Regions from separate parts of the Romboutsia sp. genome, predicted to be linked through region 1. Evidence: a T-box and tRNA genes for the amino acid it is inferred to sense, from the RefSeq annotation. Region 1 holds a T-box; the other regions hold tRNA genes.
The links. The T-box of region 1 lies ahead of leuS (leucine--tRNA ligase). A T-box ahead of a tRNA ligase gene usually reads a tRNA of that ligase, here a tRNA-Leu.
Positions count from the first base shown of each region.

Region 1 (6,057 bases):
GTCTCATCATGTTTTGGCCAAGATATATTAAATATACTTCCTTCTTTACCTATCATAGTCCATAATTCTTCCCCTATATGAGGTGCAAAAGGTGCAAGTATAGTTACTATAGTCTCTATACCTTCTTTTATAACCACTTCATTTCTGTTATCTAACTCTTTATATTTGTACATTTCATTTATTAATTCCATTAAAGCAGATATAGCCGTATTGAATCCAAATTTCTCATTTAAGTCTTCTGTTACTTTCTTTAGAGTAGCATTTATAGTATATCTCATAGCTTTATCTTCTTTAGTTAATTCACCCATAGAAGAATCACACTTAGTTAAATCTACTAATTCATCCACTAATCTGTAAACTCTATTTAAGAATCTGAAGCATCCTTCAACACCTTGTTCAGACCATTCTAAATCTCTTTCTGGTGGTGCTGCAAATAATACGAATAATCTAGCAGTGTCTGCTCCATATTCATCTATTATTTCTAATGGAGACACAACATTTCCTTTAGATTTACTCATCTTAGCCCCATCTTTTAAAACCATACCTTGCGTTAATAAATTTTTAAATGGTTCTTTAAAGTCTAACATTCCCATTTCATTGAATGCTTTAACAAAGAATCTTGCGTAAAGTAAGTGCATTATAGCATGTTCTACTCCACCTATATATTGATCAACTGGCATCCAGTTATTAACTACTTCTTTACCAAATGGTTCTTCAGTATTTTTAGAATCTATATATCTTAAGAAGTACCAAGAAGAATCTACAAAAGTATCCATTGTATCAACTTCTCTTCTTGCTGGTTTTCCACAACAAGGACAAGTAGCATTCATGAATTCTTTAGAAGTTGTAAGTGGTGATTCACCTTTACCTGTAAATTCTATATCAGTTGGTAATAATATTGGTAAATTTTCTTTCTTTTCAGGAACTAATCCACACTCTTCACAATATACTACAGGTATTGGACATCCCCAATATCTTTGTCTAGAAGTAACCAGTCTCTTAATCTATAGTTAACTGTTTTCTTTCCTCTTCCCATTTCCTCTATTTTTTCTATTATGGCATCGAAAGCTTTTGATGCATCCATACCATCAAAATCACCTGAGTTTATCATTATATTTTCTTCATTTATAACTTCAACTACTTCTAAGTTGTACTTAGCTGCAAATTCAGAATCTCTTTCATCATGTGCTGGTACTGCCATAACTGCACCTGTTCCATAGTCTGCAAGTACATAGTTTGCTATCCATAATTGCACTTTCTTTCCGTTTAATGGATTTATAACATACTTACCTATAAACATACCTTCTTTTTCTAAGTCACTTGAAGTTCTTTCTATTTCAGTCATAGTGTGCATTTTAGCTACGAAAGTATCTACTGCTTCTTCATACTCTGTACCTGCAACTAATTCTTTAACTAATTCATGCTCTGGAGCAAGAACCATATAAGAGACTCCATAAACTGTATCTGGTCTAGTTGTAAATACAGTTACAGTTTTATCGCTTCCATCTATATCAAAAGTTATTTCTGCTCCAGTACTTTTTCCTATCCAGTTTCTTTGCATTGTCTTAACTTTATCTGGCCATCCATCTAAAGTATCTAAATCTTGAAGTAATTCTTCTGCAAAATGAGTTGTTTTGAAATACCATTGTTCTAAGTCTTTCTTAACAACTATAGCATCACATCTTTCACATTCACCTTGTACAACTTGTTCATTAGCAAGAACTGTTTCACAAGAAGGACACCAGTTAACAAAAGATTTTTTCTTATATGCTAATCCATGTTCTAAGAACTTCAGGAATATTTCTTGAGTAAACTTGTAGTATTCTGGTGTAGACGTTGCTATTTCTCTATCCCAATCATAGCTAAGTCCTAGTAATTTTAACTGACCTTTCATATCTTCTATATTTTCCATAGTCCACTTGTGGGGATGTATTCCATGCTTTATAGCCGCATTTTCAGCTGGAAGACCAAATGAATCCCACCCCATTGGATGAAGAACATTAAATCCTTCCATTTTCTTAAATCTAGCTATAACATCACCTATAGAATAGTTTCTAACATGTCCCATATGTATTTTACCTGATGGATAAGGTAACATTTCTAGTGTATAGTAATTTGGCTTTGATGAATCTTCTGTGTTTGTTTTATACTGATCATTTTCTACCCAAGTTTTTTGCCATTTAGCTTCAACTTCATTTGGTTTATAAACATTCATTAAAATTCCCTCCTGTATAATTAATTATTTTAATATAAAAAAATCCTCTATCACTAAACATAATGTTTAGGGACGAGGATTATCTTCGCGGTACCACCCTAATTAGTCTATTTCTAGACTCTCTTAGATAGTTTTTATGCCAACTATGGCTAAATAGATATTGCCTAGCAAGTTCAAAGATACATTTTACTAGTTTTCACCAACACTAGCTCTCTGGAAAAACATATTCTTTTACTACTCTAGTCTATTTAATATTTTAAATTTTTCTAATTATAATAGTTTATATTATCATTTCTATGCTAAAGTGTCAACATCCACATGTGGAGCATCTTGCCATAATTTTTCTAATTTGTAGTATTCTCTATTTTCTTCATTGAATACATGAACCATAACATCACCATAATCAAGAAGTACCCAAACTTGAGAATCATATCCTTCTTTTCCTCTTGGCTCTACCCCAAGCTTTGTTAATTCATCTTCTACATTATCAGCTATAGCTTTTACTTGTCTTGTAGAAGACGCTGTAGCTACAACAAAATAATCACATAAACTAGAAACCGCTCCTATATTTATTATCGATATATCTTGTCCTAATTTATCATCTATTGCATCGTATATAACTTTCGTCATTTGTTCTACTGTCATATTATTTCCTACCTTTCCTATTTTTAAACGTATTTAAATATTATACCATAAATACTTCTTTATACACCATTGTATTTTACTTTTTAATATTATTATTACCTTATAATGATTTTTGTTTCATAAGATAATTTCTAGCTTCTACCGTTCTTGGATGTATAAGTTGTTTGTTTTCAATAACAAATTTTATTGTGTTATTAAAAGATATTAATAGCGCTTCATCTAAATTACCGTTATAAGTTAATTCTCTCAGTAAGTTTACACTTGGAAAATCCCTATCCTCTTCTATTAAATCCGCCATATAAATTATTTTTTCTAATAAAGTCATATTTTCTTTACCTGTAGTATGATACTTAACTGCATTAATTATGTCTTCATCTTCTATTTTTAATTCATATTTAGCAATATAAGAACCTATTACACTATGCGATAGTGCTAAATTTTCTTTTTCTAAACAATCTAATTTAATCTTATGCTTATCTACATAGTATTCTACTTCTTCAGTACTTAAATACTTCGCACAATCATGTATAATTCCAGCTAAGCAAGCCTTATCTTTATCATAATTATAAATTTCACTTAGCTTAATAGCGCAATTACATACATTTAAAGAATGTTTATATCTTCTTTGAGGTAACATTTCTTTCATTTTATTATTAATACTATCTAAATTCATTTACTCATCTCCATCTTTATATAACGTATTATTATATATATACTTTTCAACATCTTCAGGAACTAAATATCTTACTGATTTATTTTCTTTTAATTGATTTCTTATATAAGTAGATGAAATATCTAACGAAGGAACATAAACACTTATGATGTTTGCATTGTATTTTTTTGTTAATTTTTCTATTTTTTCTTGTGCTCTTAGTAAACTTATTCCAGGCCTAGTAGCTGCTATAAATGTTGCTAGTTTAAAATTTTCACTTACATTTTTCCATGTTTCAATATCACATATAGCATCTGCACCTGTTATAAAATATATATCTATATTTTCATATTCTCGTTTAAGATATCTTAATGTATCTATTGTATACGTTTTTTCATTTTTTTTTATTTCTAAATCTGAAACTATAAAATCATCATTGTTCATAGTTGCAAGAGTAACCATTTTATATCTATCATATTTATTAGTTACATTACTTAGTTTATGAGGTGGATTTCCTGATGGTATAAAAAGAATTTTATCTAATCTATATTTATCTCTAATAAACTCTGCAGTAGCTAAGTGTGCATAATGTATAGGATCAAAAGTCCCTCCCATTATGCCTATCTTAATTTCCTCATTATTTTTTTTAAAGTTTTCTAGTTTAACAGTATTTTTTATCTCTGCTTCCTTAATCAGATTATCAATACTCATTTTTCGTCTCCTTTATAGCAATTATATTATTATTGTATCATTATTTTTATAATATTAAAGGTTATAAATTGTTTTTTAGTATATACTTATAGTTATATACAATTTAAAGGAGATTTTTCATGGCTATAATTACTAAAATAGAAGCACAAAAGAAAAATGATGACAGAGTTAATATTTATGTAAATGATGAGTTTTTCATCGCTATATTTACAGAGTTAGTATATACATTCAATCTAAAAAAGGGTATGACTATAGAAGAAGAAAATTTAAAACACATTTTAAACGAAGAAATGTACATGAAAGCTAAGAATAAGGCATTAAATATTTTAGCTAAAGCTGATCAATCGGAGAAAAAGATAAGAGAAAAACTATCTTCTGATTTTGAAGATGACACGATAGAAATGGTTATAAAATTCCTTAAGAAAAATAATTTTATTAACGATGATATTCTAGCTCAAAAGATAGTTAATACTAATGTTAATTTAAACAGATGTGGTAAAAATAGAATAAAACAAAATCTATATAACAAAGGAATTGATAAACAGTCTATAGATGAGGCTATTTCTGATATAGATACTGATGTTGAATTTGAAAATGCCATGTATTTAGCAAAAAAAAGATACGATAGAGTTAAAAAGGAAGACAAAAGAAAAATATATCAAAAAATTTCACAACACCTTGCTTATAAAGGATTTAGTTATGATATTATAAAAAGAGTGTTAGATAAACTTTTAAATTCAAATGAGTATGATATGTAATATATCTATTATTATTAAATAGGAGGATTTATTTTGAGTGAAGTTAAAAGGCTAATGATAGGTGCGATTAGTATAGCGATTGGAATATACAATATTATTCAACTATATAAACAAGACAGCATAAAGTAAGAAAGAGATTATTAAATAATAATCTCTTTTTTATTTTAATATGTTTTTTAATGCTTAATTAGTAATAAATGTATTTTAAAATACAAATACTATATTAACTACTAAAATATAAGGAGAAATTTATGATAGATTTAGTTTTACTTGGATGTGGTGGTAATATGCCAATGCCTAATAGATTTTTATCTTCTTTGTTTATAAATTACAAAGGCAGAAAAATACTTATAGATTGCGGTGAAGGAACTCAAATTTCTATGAAAATGAAAAATTGTGGTTTTAAAAATATAGACTTAATATGTATAACTCACCTTCACGGGGATCATTTTAATGGACTTATTGGACTTTTATCCACTATTGCAAATAGTTCTAGAACTGAAGATTTAACTATAATAGGTCCATACGGAATCAGAGAACATATGAATGCTGTTAGAGTATTAGTTGAATACTTACCATATAATATACATGTTATTGAAAATCCTCAAGGACCCTTCTCTTTATGCCATGAGCATTTAAAAGATATAGATATTTCAACTATTGAGCTAGAACATTCAACAGAATGTTTAGGGTACAGCTTATATTTTAAAAGATGCCCGAAGTTTAATAAAGATAAAGCTACTTTAAATAACGTACCTACTATTTTATGGCAAAAACTTCAATCAGGAAAAAGTATTACAATGGATGGAGTTGAATACAAACCAGAGATGGTTTTAGGAGATGATAGAAAAGGTATTAAAGTTAGTTTCATAACAGATACTAGACCTATATTTTCAATACCTGAATTTATAAAAGATAGTGATTTATTCATTTGCGAGGCTATGTATGGTGATGATATGGATATTTCTAAGGCTGTTAAAAATAATCATATGACTTTTAGAGAATCGGCAAATTTAGCAAGATTAGGTAATGTAAAAAAACTCCTTTTAACTCACTTTAGCCCCTCTCTTGAAAAT
Region 1 covers NZ_JBXKIW010000077.1:275-6,331, reverse strand. Annotated here, with positions in the region: partial or broken gene leuS (leucine--tRNA ligase) at 1-2,215, opposite strand, end outside; T-box leader at 2,281-2,466, opposite strand; gene rsfS (ribosome silencing factor) at 2,510-2,860, opposite strand; gene yqeK (bis(5'-nucleosyl)-tetraphosphatase (symmetrical) YqeK) at 2,961-3,533, opposite strand; gene nadD (nicotinate-nucleotide adenylyltransferase) at 3,534-4,223, opposite strand; gene recX (recombination regulator RecX) at 4,343-4,981, shown strand; gene AC11VW_RS12525 (ribonuclease Z) at 5,233-6,057, shown strand, end outside.

Region 2 (12,331 bases), on a different contig from region 1:
ATAATTCTATCCATTTTAATAATTTTATTTGTAGCGGTTTTAATTGAAAAAAAGACAATACATAAATTAATTTATCCTAAAAAATATTCTTACTATGTAGAAAAATATTCCGAAGAGTTTAATGTAGACGAAAATTTAGTATATAGTGTTATAAAAGCAGAAAGTAAGTTTAAAAAAGATGCAATATCTTACAAAGGTGCTAAGGGATTAATGCAGATAAGTGATATAACTAGAGACTGGGCAATAGAAGAGTTAGAATTAGACGAAATAGATATTTTAAATCCGGAAATAAATATAAAAATTGGGTGTTGGTATTTAAATAAACTCTATAAAGAGTTTGGAAGATTAGATTTAGTTATAGCGGCATATAATGGAGGTTCAGGAAATGTTAATAAATGGTTAGATGATAATAAGTATACTGATTATGGAAAAATATTACATACTATACCATTTAAAGAAACTTCAAATTATGTAGAAAAAGTAAAAAAGAATTATGAAAATTACAATAAGATATATAGCAAGAAAGGAACAAACTAATGAAAAGATTAAAGATTTTATCCATAATATTAGCAATATCGATTATGGTAATTGGATGTAGTGATAAAATAGAAAGTGGACAAAACAAAGATACAGATAAAAGTAGCATAAATTCAGAATATATAAATTTAACTATGGTGAAACCAACGACAATAAATCCAATATTAAATAAAGACAAATCTGTAGGATATATAACAAATATGATTTATGATGGTTTATTCACAATAGATGAAAATTATAATGTAGTACCACAACTAGTTCAAGAGTATGGTATATCTCAAGATGGTATGAGTATAGATATTAAACTAAAAAATGCAAAATGGCATGATGGATCTATAGTAACATCTAAAGATGTGAAATTTAGTGTAGATTTAATACAAAAAAACATAGATAGCCCATATAATGTATTAGCACAAAATATATCATCTGTATCTATAGCAAACAATAGTGAATTTACAATTAACTTTAAAGAAAAATATGCTTTCTCAGTAGATACATTAATATTTCCTATAGTACCGCAATCTAAACTAGGCTCAGTAGCAGGTAAAGATATAAATGATTATAAGAAAAATTTAATAGGAAGCGGTCCTTATAAAATAGAAAAATATGAAGAACGAGATGGAATGATATTGACTAGAAATGAAGATTACTATGATAAACTACCGAATACTATAAAAGACATAAAAGTAGGAATAGTACCTGATGAAGAAGCTCAAGTTTCTATGGTTATGGCATTAGATAGTGATATAACAGGTGTATCATTAAATGATTTAAGTAAATTTTATGAAAAAGAATTTAATATTACAAAATATGAAGGAAGAGATTATGAAAATTTAATTTTTAATTATAATAATCCATTATTAAGAGATGTTAATTTTAGAAAATCAATAGCACATGCTATAAATAGAGAAAAAATAGTAGAAGAAGGATATATGGGGGATGCTAAATTGATAAACTTCCCTCTTAATTCAAATTCGAAGTATTACAATAAGGATATAAAATTTGTAGATTATAATAAAGACAAAGCAAAGGAATATCTTAATAAAGTTAACCCAATAAAAGGTGAACAGATACAAAATTCAGGAGATACTACTAATAATGAACAAAAGGATAATCAATTAAATTCATCTAAAAATTTAAATATAAAAACAGATAAAAGTTCAACAGGTAAAGAAATTAATAAAGAGAATATTTCTAAATTAAATTTAAAAATTATTGTGAATAAAAACAACACAGAAAGGGTTAAATCAGCTAATATAATAGGTGAAAATCTAAAAGCGATAGGTATTAAATCTACAGTTGAAGAGTTAGAAGATAAAGATTTACAAGATGCTATAAATTCTAAAAATTACGATTTAGCTTTAGTTGGATGGGAACTATCTATTGTACCAGATACTAGAAATATAATTGAAAATTCAGGGTATAGTGATGAAAAATTAAGTAATTATATGGACTCTTTATCAAATGCAACTACACAGTCACAGATAGAAGATATATATAAATCAATACAAAAATATATAAATGCTAATGTAATATTTATTAGCTTAGCAATTAGAGATGATTATATAGTTACTAATAGAAGGATACAAGGTGAAAGAGCCCCAAATGATTTTGATATATATGAAGGAATAATAAATTTAACTATGAAAGATAAACAATAAATACAATATAAGTTAAATTTATATATTGAAATATTTATTAATAAAATTGTTGACTTGCAAATTTAAAACGCATATCCTTTATATTATAAAGTATATGTGGGAATGGCGGAATCGGCAGACGCACTATCTTGAGGGGGTAGCGAGTATATACTCGTGCGGGTTCAAGTCCCGCTTTCCGCACCAAATTATAAAAATACATAATACACTTACTAATTAAAATATGTTATAATACCTGCATAGGGTATATAAGGAGGTATATGTATATGCAAAAAAAATTACTGATAGATGGTATGAGCTGTGGACATTGTGTAAACCATCTAAAAACAGCGCTTACAGAAGATATAAAAGGTGTACAAGTAATAGACGTTAATTTAGATGGAAAATATGCAATAGTTGAAATGGAAGATATGGTTACTAAAGAGGAACTAAGTTTAGTAATAGAAGAGTTAGGATTTGAATTAAAAGGAATTGAATAATTATAAAAATAAGAACTAGCAAAATTGCTAGTTCTTATTTTTATAATTATTTAAGGGTATAAAAAAAGACTTCTATTGGGGGAAAATAATAGAAGTCTAAAATGGGGGAGATTGAGTATGTTTGATTTTACTTTAATAGTATGTCCATACTCAAATTATATATACGCATAAATATACAACTAATAATAAATCATATATATCGAAAAGAAATATAGTTTTAAATAGGAAAAGTATATTCGGCGTATATATAATTATATTATGAAATTTGGCCAAGGAGGTAACTCACATTTTTTTTAAAGTTTGAATATAATATAAATAAGTAAGGGGGGAGTATCATGGATGAAAGAGGATATAAAGAAAATTTAAGAAGAATGATACTTGATATGGCCCAAAAAGAACTTGATAGTAATGTATCCAAAAAAGGAGTACAGAAGTACTTTGAGGGAAATGTTGATAAAATAATAAGTGAAAATATTAAAAAAGTAACTCAGGGTATAGGCGTAAATAAAAACTATTTGAGGGTTTTAAAAAAGGGTGCATATCAAGAAAGTATTTCTTCAGTTGCAAAAACTATAAAATCTGAGGAAATATTTAAATCTAAAAATGAATTAGTAAAGTTTGCAAGATATTTAGGTATAAATGTAAATATGAAAAACTCATACAATCAAATGCTAAGAAAAGTGTCTACTCATATATATTCCAATAGAAATGAATATTCTAAAAAGTATTTTTCATATAAAAGAGGAGAAAATGAGTATATACTAGAACCAGAAAAAATAAAATCAGATTTAATAGAAAGTTATAAATCAAAAGCAAGAAATGATATGAGATCTATAGCAAAATTACTAGATATAAAGATAACAGATGAAGATGGAGCAGAAGATATAAGAAGAAAAGTAATAAATTATATTATGAAGGAGAAAATTTCTAAAAAACAAATAGAATAATGTAGAATTGAAGGCGCTTATAAAGCGTCTTTAATTTTGAAAATAGCATATAATATAAAAGAAATCAAATGAGGAGTTGATGACGTATACGCATAAAAAAATTATGTTTAATAATCTTATTAATTATCACAAGCTTTGTTTTTGAAATGAGTTGTTTTCCACCTAAAAAAGAAATAAAGATTGTTAGTTATAATATTCATAGTGGATTAAATAAAGACATGTTTCCTACTCTCTTTGACATAATTGATTTCTTAAGAATTTCAAATGCAGATGTAATATGTCTTCAAGAAGTTAATGAATCTGCTAATGCAGGTTTTCAGGTAAGCAGTTTCAAAGACGAACTAAAAATGCACTCCCATTTTGCTGCTAATGTGGTAGGTTTAGGACTAAACTATGGACTAGTAACATATTCAAAATACCCTATAAAAAGTGAAAATCATATTTATTTAACTAGTGAAAGAGAGCAAAGAGGTATGTTACATACGGTAGTTAGTGTCAAAGGTAGAAAATTAAATATCATAAATGTACATTTGGGTCTTGGAGAAGAAGAAAGAGAAATGCAACTTAATCAACTGGTAGATTTTATAAATAAGTTAGGTAATGATCCATATATAGTAGTTGGAGATTTTAACCAAGGTAGTATGTCTTTAGATGAGAAAATATTAAAAGATGTAGCAAAGGAATTAGATAAAGCAAATATATTAACTTTTGCTACTGGGCTAGATAGAATAGATTATATACTTGTATCACCTAAAATAGAAATTTTAGATTATGAAGTTTTAATAAAAAATATGTCTGATCATTATCCAATAATAGCGAAGATAAAAATATAAGGCTATGCTTAAGATATTAAATATAATAGGTGTAGTTTTTTTATTTTAAAAAAATATGATAAATAATCATAAATTAATAATTATAAAAATATATATTATTAATAATACTTTTAGGGGGGACAAACTAATGAATAAGAGAAAGACAATTTACAGGGGATTTAATAAAAGACGTAAGACAAATATAATAAAAATAATTTCAATTATAGCAAGCTTATGTTTGATCGGTGGATATGGATATATAAAAGTTAAAGATAGTAATATTATAGGAAGTTTATCTGAAAAAATATTATCTTTAAAATTGGACAATTTTTTTCCGAAAAAAGATAAATTTTTAAGTTATGAGGATTATGGATTACAAAAAGAGGAAATAAATGAAGATGCAGAAGAGAAAAAAAAATCTGAAAAAGTGGAAAAAGAAGTTGAAGATAAAGTTATAAATGAAGAGAGTAATGAAGTTGTTAAAGTAGCAAAAACAGATGGATGGAATATTTATACTATTCAGGTAGCTTCCGTTAAAGACGATAAAGATATGGATAAGATAGAAGCACAATTAGTAGAAAATAAAATACCTTCTTCAGTGATAGAAATAGATGGAGCTAGAAAAGTTCAAACCTATGCATCTTTTAATAAAGATGTGACTAGAACTCATATAGAACAAATAAAAACTGTATTTCCAGATGCATTTATATCACAAATGGAAGCTCCTGTATTATCATTAGAATATACTAGTAAATATTCTTATATAGCAAATATATCGGATGAATTAAATAACTTAATAAAAAACTTTGAAGAAGAATCTAAATTTTGGTCTAAAAATAAAGAAAATATAGACTTAAAAGAATATAATACTCTTTTAACAAATAGAAAACAAATAATATCAGATATACAAAAAGAAGCTGAGAAAATTGATTATTCTAAGATGAATGTGTTTAAAAATAATTTAATAAAGTACACAAAAGATGTAAATGAAAAAATTGATATGGCATCAAAATCTGCAAATGAGAAAAATTATAATATGAGTGAAAGTTTATATTTATCTTCAATGCAAGGATATTTTTCATTTATCAATTCTATAGGGGGAGCATAAAAAGGTTGTTTTATAACAACCTTTTTTTATTTAAAAAACTGAAAAGTATAAAAATACGTTAAATTCAGATATTTTTTTAACAATTGTTAAGTTTTTAAAGTAAATATAGTATACTTATATTAAAGTGTAAGTAAGTGGTTTGAATTTATATAGAAAGGGGTAAAAAAATGAAACTCTTAACCTTTAAGGGAGGTATACATCCTCAGTATAGAAAGGAGTATTCTAATCAAAAATCTATTGAAAAAGCAGAAAGTCCTAAGGTAGTATATATACCTATTCAACAACATATTGGAGCGCCATCAAAGCCGATTGTTGAAGTAGGTGATTTGGTTAAAGTAGGACAAAAAATAGGTGAACAACAAGGATTTGTTTCTTGTAATGTACATTCATCAGTATCAGGGAAAGTAATAGCAATAAAAGAATATGAAGTTCCTGGAGGAACGGGGGTATGTATTTCAATAGAAAACGATTTCTTAGAAGAAAAACACGAAAGTGTTAAGCCAAAAGGCGAATTAGAGAGTTTGAGCAAAGAAGATATAGTCGGGATAATAAAAGAAGCAGGAATAGTTGGTATGGGAGGAGCGACATTCCCAACGCATGTAAAGTTATCACCACCACCAGATAAAAAAATAGATGTCGTTATATTAAATGGTGCAGAGTGTGAACCCTATTTAACAGCTGACCATAGATTAATGCTTGAAAATCCAGAAGATGTTGTATTTGGATTAAAAGTCTTCATGAAAGCATTAGATGTATCTAAAGGATATATAGGTATAGAAGTTAACAAGCCAGATGCACTAGAAGCAATAAAAAAAGCAGCTGAAACTTATCCTGATATAGAAGTAGTGAGTCTTGAAATTAAGTATCCACAAGGTGCAGAAAAACAGCTTATCTATGCATGTACAGGTAAAGAGGTACCATCAGGTGGACTACCTATGGATGCAGGTGCAGTAGTAAACAATGTTGGAACAGCTGCTCAAGTAGCAAAGACTATAAAAACAGGGATGCCATTAGTTGAAAGAATTACTACTGTAACAGGTAGTTGTATAAAAGAGCCTAAAAATTTAATAACAAAAGTAGGAACTCTAGTATCTGAAATTATAGAACAGTGTGGCGGGTTCAAAGAGGATAAAAAAGTTGGTAAAGTTATAATGGGTGGGCCTATGATGGGAATAGCACAGTATACAATAGACATACCTACTAATAAAGGTACATCAGGCATATTGTGCTTAGATGAAGAAGAGTCTCGTACTCCAAAACCACAAAATTGTTTAAGATGTGGTAAGTGTTTAAGTGTATGTCCTGCATTTTTACAACCATTGTATATAAGTGCATATTCTTTAAAAAATGACTTTGAAAGTGCCGAAAATCATAGGGCATTAGACTGTATAGAGTGTGGGTCTTGCTCATTTGTATGTCCAGCAAGAAGACCATTACTTCAATCAATTAGAAATTCAAAAAGAGAAATAATAGCAAATAAAAGAAAACAATCAGCTAATAAATAAGGAGAGTTAGGAGGGATAAGAATGGGTAGTAAATTGATAGCATCATCTTCTCCTCATGTGAGAAGTAATGAAGATACATCTTATATAATGAAGCAAGTTATAATAGCGCTTCTTCCGGCTACATTAGGAGCATTGTACTTTTTTAGATTAAGCGCATTAAATGTAATATTCTTTTGTATACTTGGGGCAGTAGGTTCTGAATTTTTATATCAAAAAATAACAAAACAAGAAAGTACAATAGGTGATTTTTCGGCAGTAGTAACTGGATTACTATTAGCATTCAATGTTCCAGCATCACTTCCATGGTGGATGTGTATACTGGGTTCAGTGTTTGCGATAATAGTAGTGAAAATGGTTTTTGGAGGAATTGGTAATAATTTTGTTAACCCAGCTCTTGCAGCAAGAGCATTTTTATTAGCATCTTTCCCAGTTGCAATGACAGCTTGGACTAAAACTGGAGTTAACTGGGTAAGTTCTGGAAATATAGATGCATATACAACAGCAACTCCATTAAGTTTTTTAAAGAATGGAGTAGAAGGTATATCGGGTCTTGCTAGTAACGGAATAAGTCTTACAGATATGATGATAGGGAATATTGGAGGATGCATAGGTGAAACATCAGCTATATTAATTTTAATTGGTGGACTTTATCTAATGTATAAAGGGATAATTAACTATGTAATACCAGTATTTTATATAGGTACAGTGTTTATATTATCATTTATACTTGGTGGATTTAACTTTAATTTTGCTATATATCAATTAGTAGCAGGAGGGCTTATGATAGGAGCATTCTTTATGTTAACTGATTATACAACATCTCCTATGACTACAAAAGGTCAAATTATATATGCAATATTAGCAGGGATAATAGCAACAGTTATAAGATTATATGGAGGATATCCAGAAGGAGTATCATACTCAATCTTATTAGTTAATGTTATGACGCCACTTATAGATAAATATGTGAAAAATAGAGTCTTTGGGGAGGTGGCTAAGTAATGAAGAATATGGCAAAATTAGGTGCGGTTTTATTTGCTATATGTGCAGTAGCAGCCTTAGCACTAGGGCTTACAAATCAAATAACAGCTCCCATAATAAAAGAAAGAAATATACAAGCTAATAATGAATCAAGACAAGTTGTATTGCCAGAAGCGAAAGAATTTAAACAACTTGAAAATATTGATTTAGAAGGAATGGATGGTTTAGTAGCTGAAGTTTATGAAGGTACAAATGGACCAGAATTAGTAGGATATACTATGAAAACACTTCCAAAAGGATATGGAGGTAAAATAGAACTTATAGTAGGTGTATCAAAGGATGGGGTTATAACAGGAATTAACATAGGAAGTATGACTGAAACTCCGGGGCTTGGAACTAAAGCAGCAGAACCTAAATTCAAGGATCAGTTTAATCAAAAACCAACTAAAGAACTTAAAGTAATTAAAGGAAAAGCATCAGGAGAAGATCAAATAGAAGCAATATCAGGGGCAACTATTACATCAGCAGCTGTTACCAAAGGAGTAAACGCAGCAATAGAAGTATTTAATAGTAACCTTAGTAAATAGGAGGGTAGATTATGAAATTAGCTAAAATATTTAAAAATGGGCTAATAGATGAAAATCCAACATTCGTACAGATTATAGGGATGTGCCCGACTTTAGCTGTTACAACTTCAGCGGTTAATGGTCTTGGAATGGGTCTTTCAACTACGGCAGTTTTACTTTGTTCTAACGTAGCTATATCGTTATTGAGAAAAATAATACCAGATAAAATAAGAATACCTGCATTTGTAGTTGTTATAGCTACATTTGTTACTATAGTAGGAATGCTTTTAAAAGCGTACCTACCATCGCTTGATGCGGCTCTTGGATTGTTCATACCGTTAATAGTTGTTAACTGCATAATATTAGCACGTGCTGAAAGTTTTGCATCTAAAAATAGTCCAGTAGAATCGGCAGTAGATGGTTTAGGTATGGGGCTTGGATTTAGTATGGCACTTACAATATTAGGTGCAATAAGAGAATTACTTGGAAATGGTAGTTTATTTGGATTAAGTTTATTTGGATCATCATTTGAGCCAATGTTATTATTTATATTACCTCCAGGCGCGTTTTTAACATTAGGATTTCTTTTAGCAGGATTTAATAAGTTAACAAGTAAGAAAGCATAAGGAGGGTGAAGTAATTGAATTTAGTACTTTTATTTTTAAGTGTTGTTCTTGTTAACAACGTTATAACATCTCAATTCTTAGGGATATGTCCCTTTTTAGGAGTTTCTAAAAAGGTTGATACAGCTGTAGGTATGGGAGTAGCAGTTACATTTGTTTTAACATTAGCTTCTGTAATTACGTACTTTATACAAAAGCTATTAGTTGCAACGGGGAATGAATTTTTACAAACTATAGCATTTATATTAGTTATAGCATCTATAGTTCAGTTCGTTGAAATGGTAATACAAAAAATGAGTCCATCTTTATATCAAGCGCTAGGAGTTTTCTTACCTCTTATAACTACAAACTGTGCTGTACTAGGAATAGCACTAGTTAATGTAAATAATGGATATAATTTATTAGAAACGCTAGTTAATGGATTTGGAGCAGGTATAGGATTTACGTTAGCGATAGTATTATTTGCAGGGATAAGAGAAAGATTAGAATTAGCGGATATACCAGAAGCTTTCAAAGGATTCCCTATAACGCTTATATCAGCAAGTTTAATGTCAATAGCATTCTTAGGATTTGCTGGACTTATAAAACTATAAAATAGGGGGTGAAAATAATGTCTATACTTAATTCAGTTTTAGTTTTAGGAGCTTTAGGGTTTATATTTGGTGCAGTTCTTGCATATGCATCTAAGAAATTTGCAGTGGAAGTAGATGAGAGAGTAGAAAAAATACTTCAAGTACTTCCAGGTGCAAACTGTGGTGGATGCGGATTCCCAGGATGTGGTGGTCTTGCAAATGCTATAGTAGAAGGAAATGCTCCTATAAATGCATGTCCAGTTGGAGGATCAGATTGTGCAGACCAAATAGGTGAAGTAATGGGGATTAGAGCAGAAGAAGGCGAAAAAAAAGTAGCTAAAATAATATGTAAAGGAAATTGTTTAAGCGCTAAAAATAAATATGAGTATGAAGGAATACATGATTGTAGATCAGCAAATACTTTAAATTCAGGGGCTAAATCTTGTAAATATGGATGTTTGGGTCTAGGAACTTGTAAAGATTATTGTAAGTTTGGAGCTATTTCTATAATTGATGGATTAGCTATAATAGATGAAGAAAAGTGTGTAATGTGTGGAAAATGTATAGAAGTTTGTCCAAAGGGAATAATATCTCAAAAACCAGCTAAGCAAGAGGTAGTTGTAGAGTGTAACAGTAAAGACTTTGGCAAAACAGTAAAAGAAAAATGTAGTGTAGGATGCATCGGCTGTGGATTATGCGCTAAGGCTTGTCAATTTGAAGCTATAGAATTTGAAAATAAAATAGCGAGAATAAATTATGACAAGTGTGTAGAATGTATGGCGTGTGTTGAAAAGTGTCCAACAAAAGTTATAAAAGGTAACTTAGATAATAGAAAAAAAGTTACTATAGATGAAGAAATGTGTATAGGATGTACAATTTGCAAAAAACAATGTAAGTTTGAAGCTATAGAAGGTGAATTGAAAGAAAAACATAAAATAGATTTAAATAAATGTGTAGGATGTCATTTATGTTTGCAAAAATGTCCTAAAAAGGCTATTAAAACTATATAATATGGATAAGATAAAGGTATGGGTTTCCATACCTTTTATTTTATTTTGAAATAATTAATAGTAAGTATCAAATTAATCAATATATAGAATAAAAATATGCCGAAAATTAAAGTTGATTTTATATTTAAAAATTTGTACTAAGGTAAGTAAATAAGATATTCAAAACTATATATATTTTAATAACTAATTTACATTGACTAAATTAATTGAATGAAACCAAAGTGTTCAATTTTCAAAGTCGCGATATAGTGAAAGTGCGAAAACTTAATTAGAACATATATATCATAAAAATCGAAATGATATTTAACAACTATAAATATAGAGATATAACAATAGTGTAATAAAATCATTCGACATTTGTGTTGAATTTTATACAATATAATGATAGACTAAATAAGTACAAATTCTAAGGACCAGATGAGGTGAAAGAATGAATATAATCTTAGCATCAGCATCTCCTAGAAGAAAAGAAATTTTAGAAAATGCAAATGTTAAATTTGATGTAGTAAAAAGCACAATAGATGAGGTTATATTAGACCAGGAATTGCCATATCAAGTGGTAATGAGACTTGCATTTGAAAAGTGCATGGATATAGCATCTAAAAATGAAAATGATTTGGTTATAGGAGCAGATACTATTGTTGTTTTAGACAACATTATTCTAGGTAAACCAAAAGACAAAGAGGATGCTACTTCGATGATTAAGAAATTATCAGGAAAAACACATCAAGTTATAACTGGTATTAGCTTAGTAAATTTAAATGTAAATAAAAAAGTAATAGATTATGTAGTTAGTAATGTTAAATTCAAAGATTTATCTGAAGAGGACATAAAAGATTATATACAAACTAATGAATCGTTAGATAAGGCAGGAGCATATGGAATACAGGGATATGGAGCTATATTAGTTGAAGAAATACAAGGTGATTACTTCAATATAGTAGGACTGCCTATATCAAGACTAAGTGATTTATTAAAAAAACATTTTAGTATAAATCTTTTTTATGGAGGGTGATCTAGCTGAACGATTCTTTTAATGTAGAGATGACAATAAAGGAAATGGCATTAGAAGAAAGACCAAGAGAGAAGATGCTTGCTAAGGGGGAAAAGAGTTTATCTAATGATGAGTTATTAGCTATTCTTCTTAGAACTGGCACTAAACGTAAAAATGCTATTCAATTAGCTAATTATATTATAAACAAGGACATACAAGGATTAAGACGTCTACAAGATATGACTATAGAAGAGCTATGTGAAATAGATGGAGTAGGACTATCTAAAGCAACTCAGATAAAAGCAGCCTTAGAACTAGGGATTAGAGTTGCAAGTATTAAGCCTAATAAATATAAGGTTAAAAACCCTTGGGACATATATAAATATTATATGGACAGCTTAAGGTATCAAAAACAAGAGATTTTTAAGGTAGTTCTTTTAAATACAAAAAATGAAATTATATCGGATATAGATGTATTTAAAGGAACTTTAAATTCATCATTAGTCCATCCGAGAGAAGTTTTCAGAGAAGCAATAAAA
Region 2 covers NZ_JBXKIW010000095.1:1,279-13,609, reverse strand. Annotated here, with positions in the region: gene AC11VW_RS15030 (lytic transglycosylase domain-containing protein) at 1-537, shown strand, start outside; gene AC11VW_RS15025 (ABC transporter substrate-binding protein) at 537-2,198, shown strand; tRNA gene AC11VW_RS15020 (tRNA-Leu) at 2,295-2,381, shown strand; gene AC11VW_RS15015 (heavy-metal-associated domain-containing protein) at 2,462-2,674, shown strand; gene AC11VW_RS15010 (hypothetical protein) at 3,010-3,621, shown strand; gene AC11VW_RS15005 (endonuclease/exonuclease/phosphatase family protein) at 3,768-4,454, shown strand; gene AC11VW_RS15000 (hypothetical protein) at 4,582-5,541, shown strand; gene rsxC (electron transport complex subunit RsxC) at 5,709-7,046, shown strand; gene AC11VW_RS14990 (RnfABCDGE type electron transport complex subunit D) at 7,068-8,048, shown strand; gene AC11VW_RS14985 (RnfABCDGE type electron transport complex subunit G) at 8,048-8,614, shown strand; gene rsxE (electron transport complex subunit RsxE) at 8,626-9,219, shown strand; gene rsxA (electron transport complex subunit RsxA) at 9,234-9,809, shown strand; gene AC11VW_RS14970 (RnfABCDGE type electron transport complex subunit B) at 9,827-10,798, shown strand; gene AC11VW_RS14965 (Maf family protein) at 11,229-11,813, shown strand; gene radC (RadC family protein) at 11,858-12,331, shown strand, end outside.
Region 2: it encodes a tRNA-Leu, which carries the amino acid that the T-box ahead of leuS (leucine--tRNA ligase) is inferred to sense. The anticodon was not compared.

Region 3 (4,476 bases), on a different contig from region 1:
ATTTTCCATTTCTTCTTTAACTATTACTTTCACTATATCTACTTCTTCCTCTATTGCTTCAACAATCAGCTCATCGTGCACTTGTAATATAAGTTTAGATTTCAAATTTTTTTCTTCTAACTTTTTATAAACATTTACCATTGCTATTTTTATTATATCTGCAGCACTACCTTGAATAGGTGCGTTCATAGCAAATCTTTTCCCACGATTCCTTTCCATGAAATTACTTGATTTTATTTCTGGTATGTACCTTCTTCTATTAAAAATAGTAGTTACATATCCATCTTGTGTAGCTTTTTCTATAGTTTCGTCCATGTATTCTTTTATTTTATTATATTTATTAAAATAACTTTCGATATATTCTTTAGCTTGCTTAACTGATATATTAAGATCATCAGCTAATCCAAAATCACTTTTACCATATACTATCCCAAAGTTTACTGCTTTTGCAGCACTTCTTAGTTCGTCTGTAACATCTTCCATATTTACATTAAATACTTGAGATGCTGTTTTTGTATGAATATCTTCATTGTGCTTAAATGCTTCTATCATATTTTCATCTTCACTCATTTGAGCTAACACTCTAAGTTCTACTTGTGAATAATCTGCATCTACTAGCTTAAAGCCTTCATCTGCTATAAATACTTTTCTTATATTTCTTCCCATTTCAAGCTTTATAGGTATATTTTGAAGATTAGGCTCTGTAGAAGAAATTCTTCCTGTTGTAGTTATCGTTTGATTAAATGATGAATGTATTTTATTGCTTATTGGGTTTATTATTCCTAATAAACCTTCTACATAAGTCGAATTTAATTTAACTATTTGTCTATACTCCGTAATTTTATCTATTATAGGATTTTTATCCCTTAATTTTTCTAGTACATCTGCATTAGTTGAATATCCAGTCTTCGTCTTTTTAATCACAGGTAACTCTAATTTTTCAAATAATATTACTCCTAGTTGTTTCGGAGAATTTATATTAAATTGTTCTCCCGCCATTTCGTATATTTCTTGCTCTACTTTTTTTATTACTTCTTTAAATTCAGTCCCTAGCTCATGTAATTTTTCTTTATCTACTTTTATACCCTCATATTCCATCTCTCCTAATACTTCAACTAGGGGCATCTCTACATGATAAAACAGACCATCCATATTCATTTCATTTAAATGTTCTTCCATCATAGGAAATACATTATATACAGTATTTATTACTTGAGATATGTGTTCACTTAATTCTTCAAATTCTAAATCTTGATATTTTTTAGCTTTTACACCCTTGCCTAATAGTTCTTCTCCTGAACTTACTTTTCTCGTTAAATATTTCATTGCTATTGCGCTACATTCATAAGATGTAGATGAAGTTGAATCTATCAAGTATTCTGCTATAGTTATATCAAAATTCATATTTTCTAACTTTATTCCATATGGTCTTAAGGCTATATAATCATCTTTTAGATTATATCCAAATTTTTTAATTTCGTTACTAGAGAGTATAACTTCTAATTTATTTATTTCGCTCTCTGATAAATAATATATATTTGTTCCATCTATACTTACAAACATATTCATTATATTTTTTTCTAAAATATTGCCTTCTCTTTTAACTGTCTTTAATATTATTTTATTATTTTCATTTACTTCTTTTATAAATTTATCTATATTTTCTAGCTTTTGTACCTCTAATTGTATTGGTTCTTCTTTTACTTCTTCACCTCCATCTAAATCAATAACTCTCGGAATTAAACTTGTAAATCCTAAATATCTAAAAAATTCTACAACACTTTCTTTATTAAACTCTCCGTATTCTAAATTGTCTAAATCAAATTCTATTGGAACATCTCTTATTATCGTGGCTAATCTTTTGCTCATTATAGCTAGGTCTTTATTTTCTTCTATCTTATTTTTTATACTTCCTTTTAAATTCTCTATATTCTCAATTATACCCTCAATATTTGAATATTCTTTTATAAGTTTTATACCTGTTTTTTCACCGATACCTGGTACCCCTGGTATATTATCTGATTTATCTCCCATAAGGCCTTTTAAATCTATAAACTGTGTTGGAGTCATTTCATATCTTTCCATTACTGAATCAAAATCATATTCTTCTACTTCTACGATACCTTTTTTAGTTATTAAAGTAGTTGTTTTGTGTGATGCAAGTTGGATGGCATCTTTATCTCCAGTTACTATGTATACTTTGTATCCATTTTCTTCTCCCAATTTAGAAACTGTTCCTATTATATCATCAGCTTCGTATCCATCAATTTCTAATCTATTTATATTAAACTTATCTAGTAATTCTTTTAATGGGTCAAATTGAACTCTTAACTCATCAGGCATTTTCTTTCTTCCTGCTTTATACTCTTCAAATTCTAAATGTCTAAAGGTAGGCGCTTTTCTATCAAAAGCAACACTTATATGAGTAGGCTTATATGTATCTATAATTTTAAATAACATTGTTGTGAATCCATAAATGGCATTTGTCTTTAACCCTCCTTTATTGTTCATCTCTGGCAATGCATAAAATGCTCTATTTATTATTGAGTTTCCATCTATTATAATTAATCTTTTGTCCAAATTCATCACTCCTACTACTTCTCTATTTTTTTATTTATAGTTATTATATACCAATATTCTATTATTTAATATTACCACAATATTAAAAGTATATTAATACTAAATATATTGCAAATATTTAATTAATTTGGTATAATGTATATATGTTAATTTTTTTGCCGGATTGGTGGAATGGCAGACGCGACGGACTCAAAATCCGTTGGTAGCAATACCGTGCGGGTTCGAGTCCCGCATCCGGCACCAATGAGTATTTGCAAGAGTTCTAATCATTTTGATTGGAACTCTTTTATTTTGCAAAAAAAGATAAATAAAAATCCTAGAAGTTACCTAGGATTTTATTATTTTACAAGGATTTTTTAAAGTTTTATACATTAAGTATATATACAATATGTCAAATATTTGAATTAATGCAATTATAAAAAGTTCTGTAGTAGTTGATGGTAGAGCTTTACTAAACTTTAATATAGCAATAGTTAAAGTCCCAACCCATTTGAATATACCTATAAGTACAGACTGGCCTTTAGTGTTACCTCTATACAAAAGCATTGATACAAATAATATTGACATAAGTAGATTTTGTAAATTGGCAATAAATCCAGAAGCTTGTTCTATACTATTTTGATATAATGAAGCAAAATCATTTACTGATAATATCATGAAAATAGTAGAAAATATTATAGATATTATAGATAAAGTATAAAAGAATTTTTTGCCTATAAGATCTTTATATTTAAATTCCTTATATCCATATTTGAAAAAAATACATAATATGACCAAATCAAGAATTAACCATATTAAAAATATAATACGAGCTACTAAAAAGTTTTCAGGTGGATATATAAAACAAAAGGTAAATTCCCAAGCTAAATTAAGATAAATAGCAAAAAATGGCATACCATATGTTTTATCTTTAAAACTTTTAGCTATTATTAACATATAAGTTATAATCCAAAAAACACCACATAGTATTTTAAGGTAAAGTTCTATATTCAAAAAATCCCCCCCTATTAAGGGTATTCATTTACCTCTTTATTAATGTCTATTACTCATTTGCCTGTATATACTATTATTCTCCCACAATTATAACACGTTTTCTTACGAAGATTGTTCACCATAAACTAGACCTTCCTTTGCTTATCTAGTTTATCAGATTTACCTCTCAACTTTTTTCAATTTTTATTCTACGTTCACGTTCTTCATTAGACATTTTTTGTATTGAAAACATCGCACTTACTGTTGGTCTTGCCATATTAAATACCTATCCTTTATAATTAAATATCCAAAAAAATCTCATTGCGGGTTCGAGTCCCACATCTGATACCAATAATTATTTGAAATGCTAAAAAAGATGAGTGATTGTATAATCACTCATCTTTTTTATTGATTATCTATTTAATCTTTTTTCTTAACTTTATGATATAACTTATCCGTCTTAGTTTTATTAGTTCCACTATCTCTAGCTCCAACATGTAATCCATCTTCTATTCCTAGCTCTGATCCATGTTCAAAATACATTTTTCTCATTTCTGCTTTAGTCTTCGGTCTATCTTTTAGTCTATTCTTATTATTGTCCATTGAAATTAATCCTCCTATAAATACTTTTGTATTTAAGATTAATTTATCCAAAAATATATTAAATATAATATTTTTTATATTAAGTCTTTTTTAATTCTTATGAAGTGTGCTATATACTCCACTTTTTTGTATTAATTGCTGATGATTGCCTCTTTCTTCTATACCTTTATCTGTTAATACTATTATCTCATCTGCATTTTTTATTGTTGTTAATCTATGAGCTACTATTAAATTTGTTCTATCTTTACTTAATTCTTCTAATGATTCTTGTATTTCTCTTTCAGTTACGTTATCGAGAGCTGATGTTGCTTCATCAAGAAT
Region 3 covers NZ_JBXKIW010000095.1:14,303-18,778, forward strand. Annotated here, with positions in the region: gene polA (DNA polymerase I) at 1-2,580, opposite strand, end outside; tRNA gene AC11VW_RS15045 (tRNA-Leu) at 2,738-2,823, shown strand; gene AC11VW_RS15050 (transmembrane-type terpene cyclase) at 2,908-3,573, opposite strand; gene AC11VW_RS15055 (hypothetical protein) at 3,973-4,155, opposite strand; partial or broken gene AC11VW_RS15060 (ATP-binding cassette domain-containing protein) at 4,246-4,476, opposite strand, start outside.
Region 3: it encodes a tRNA-Leu, which carries the amino acid that the T-box ahead of leuS (leucine--tRNA ligase) is inferred to sense. The anticodon was not compared.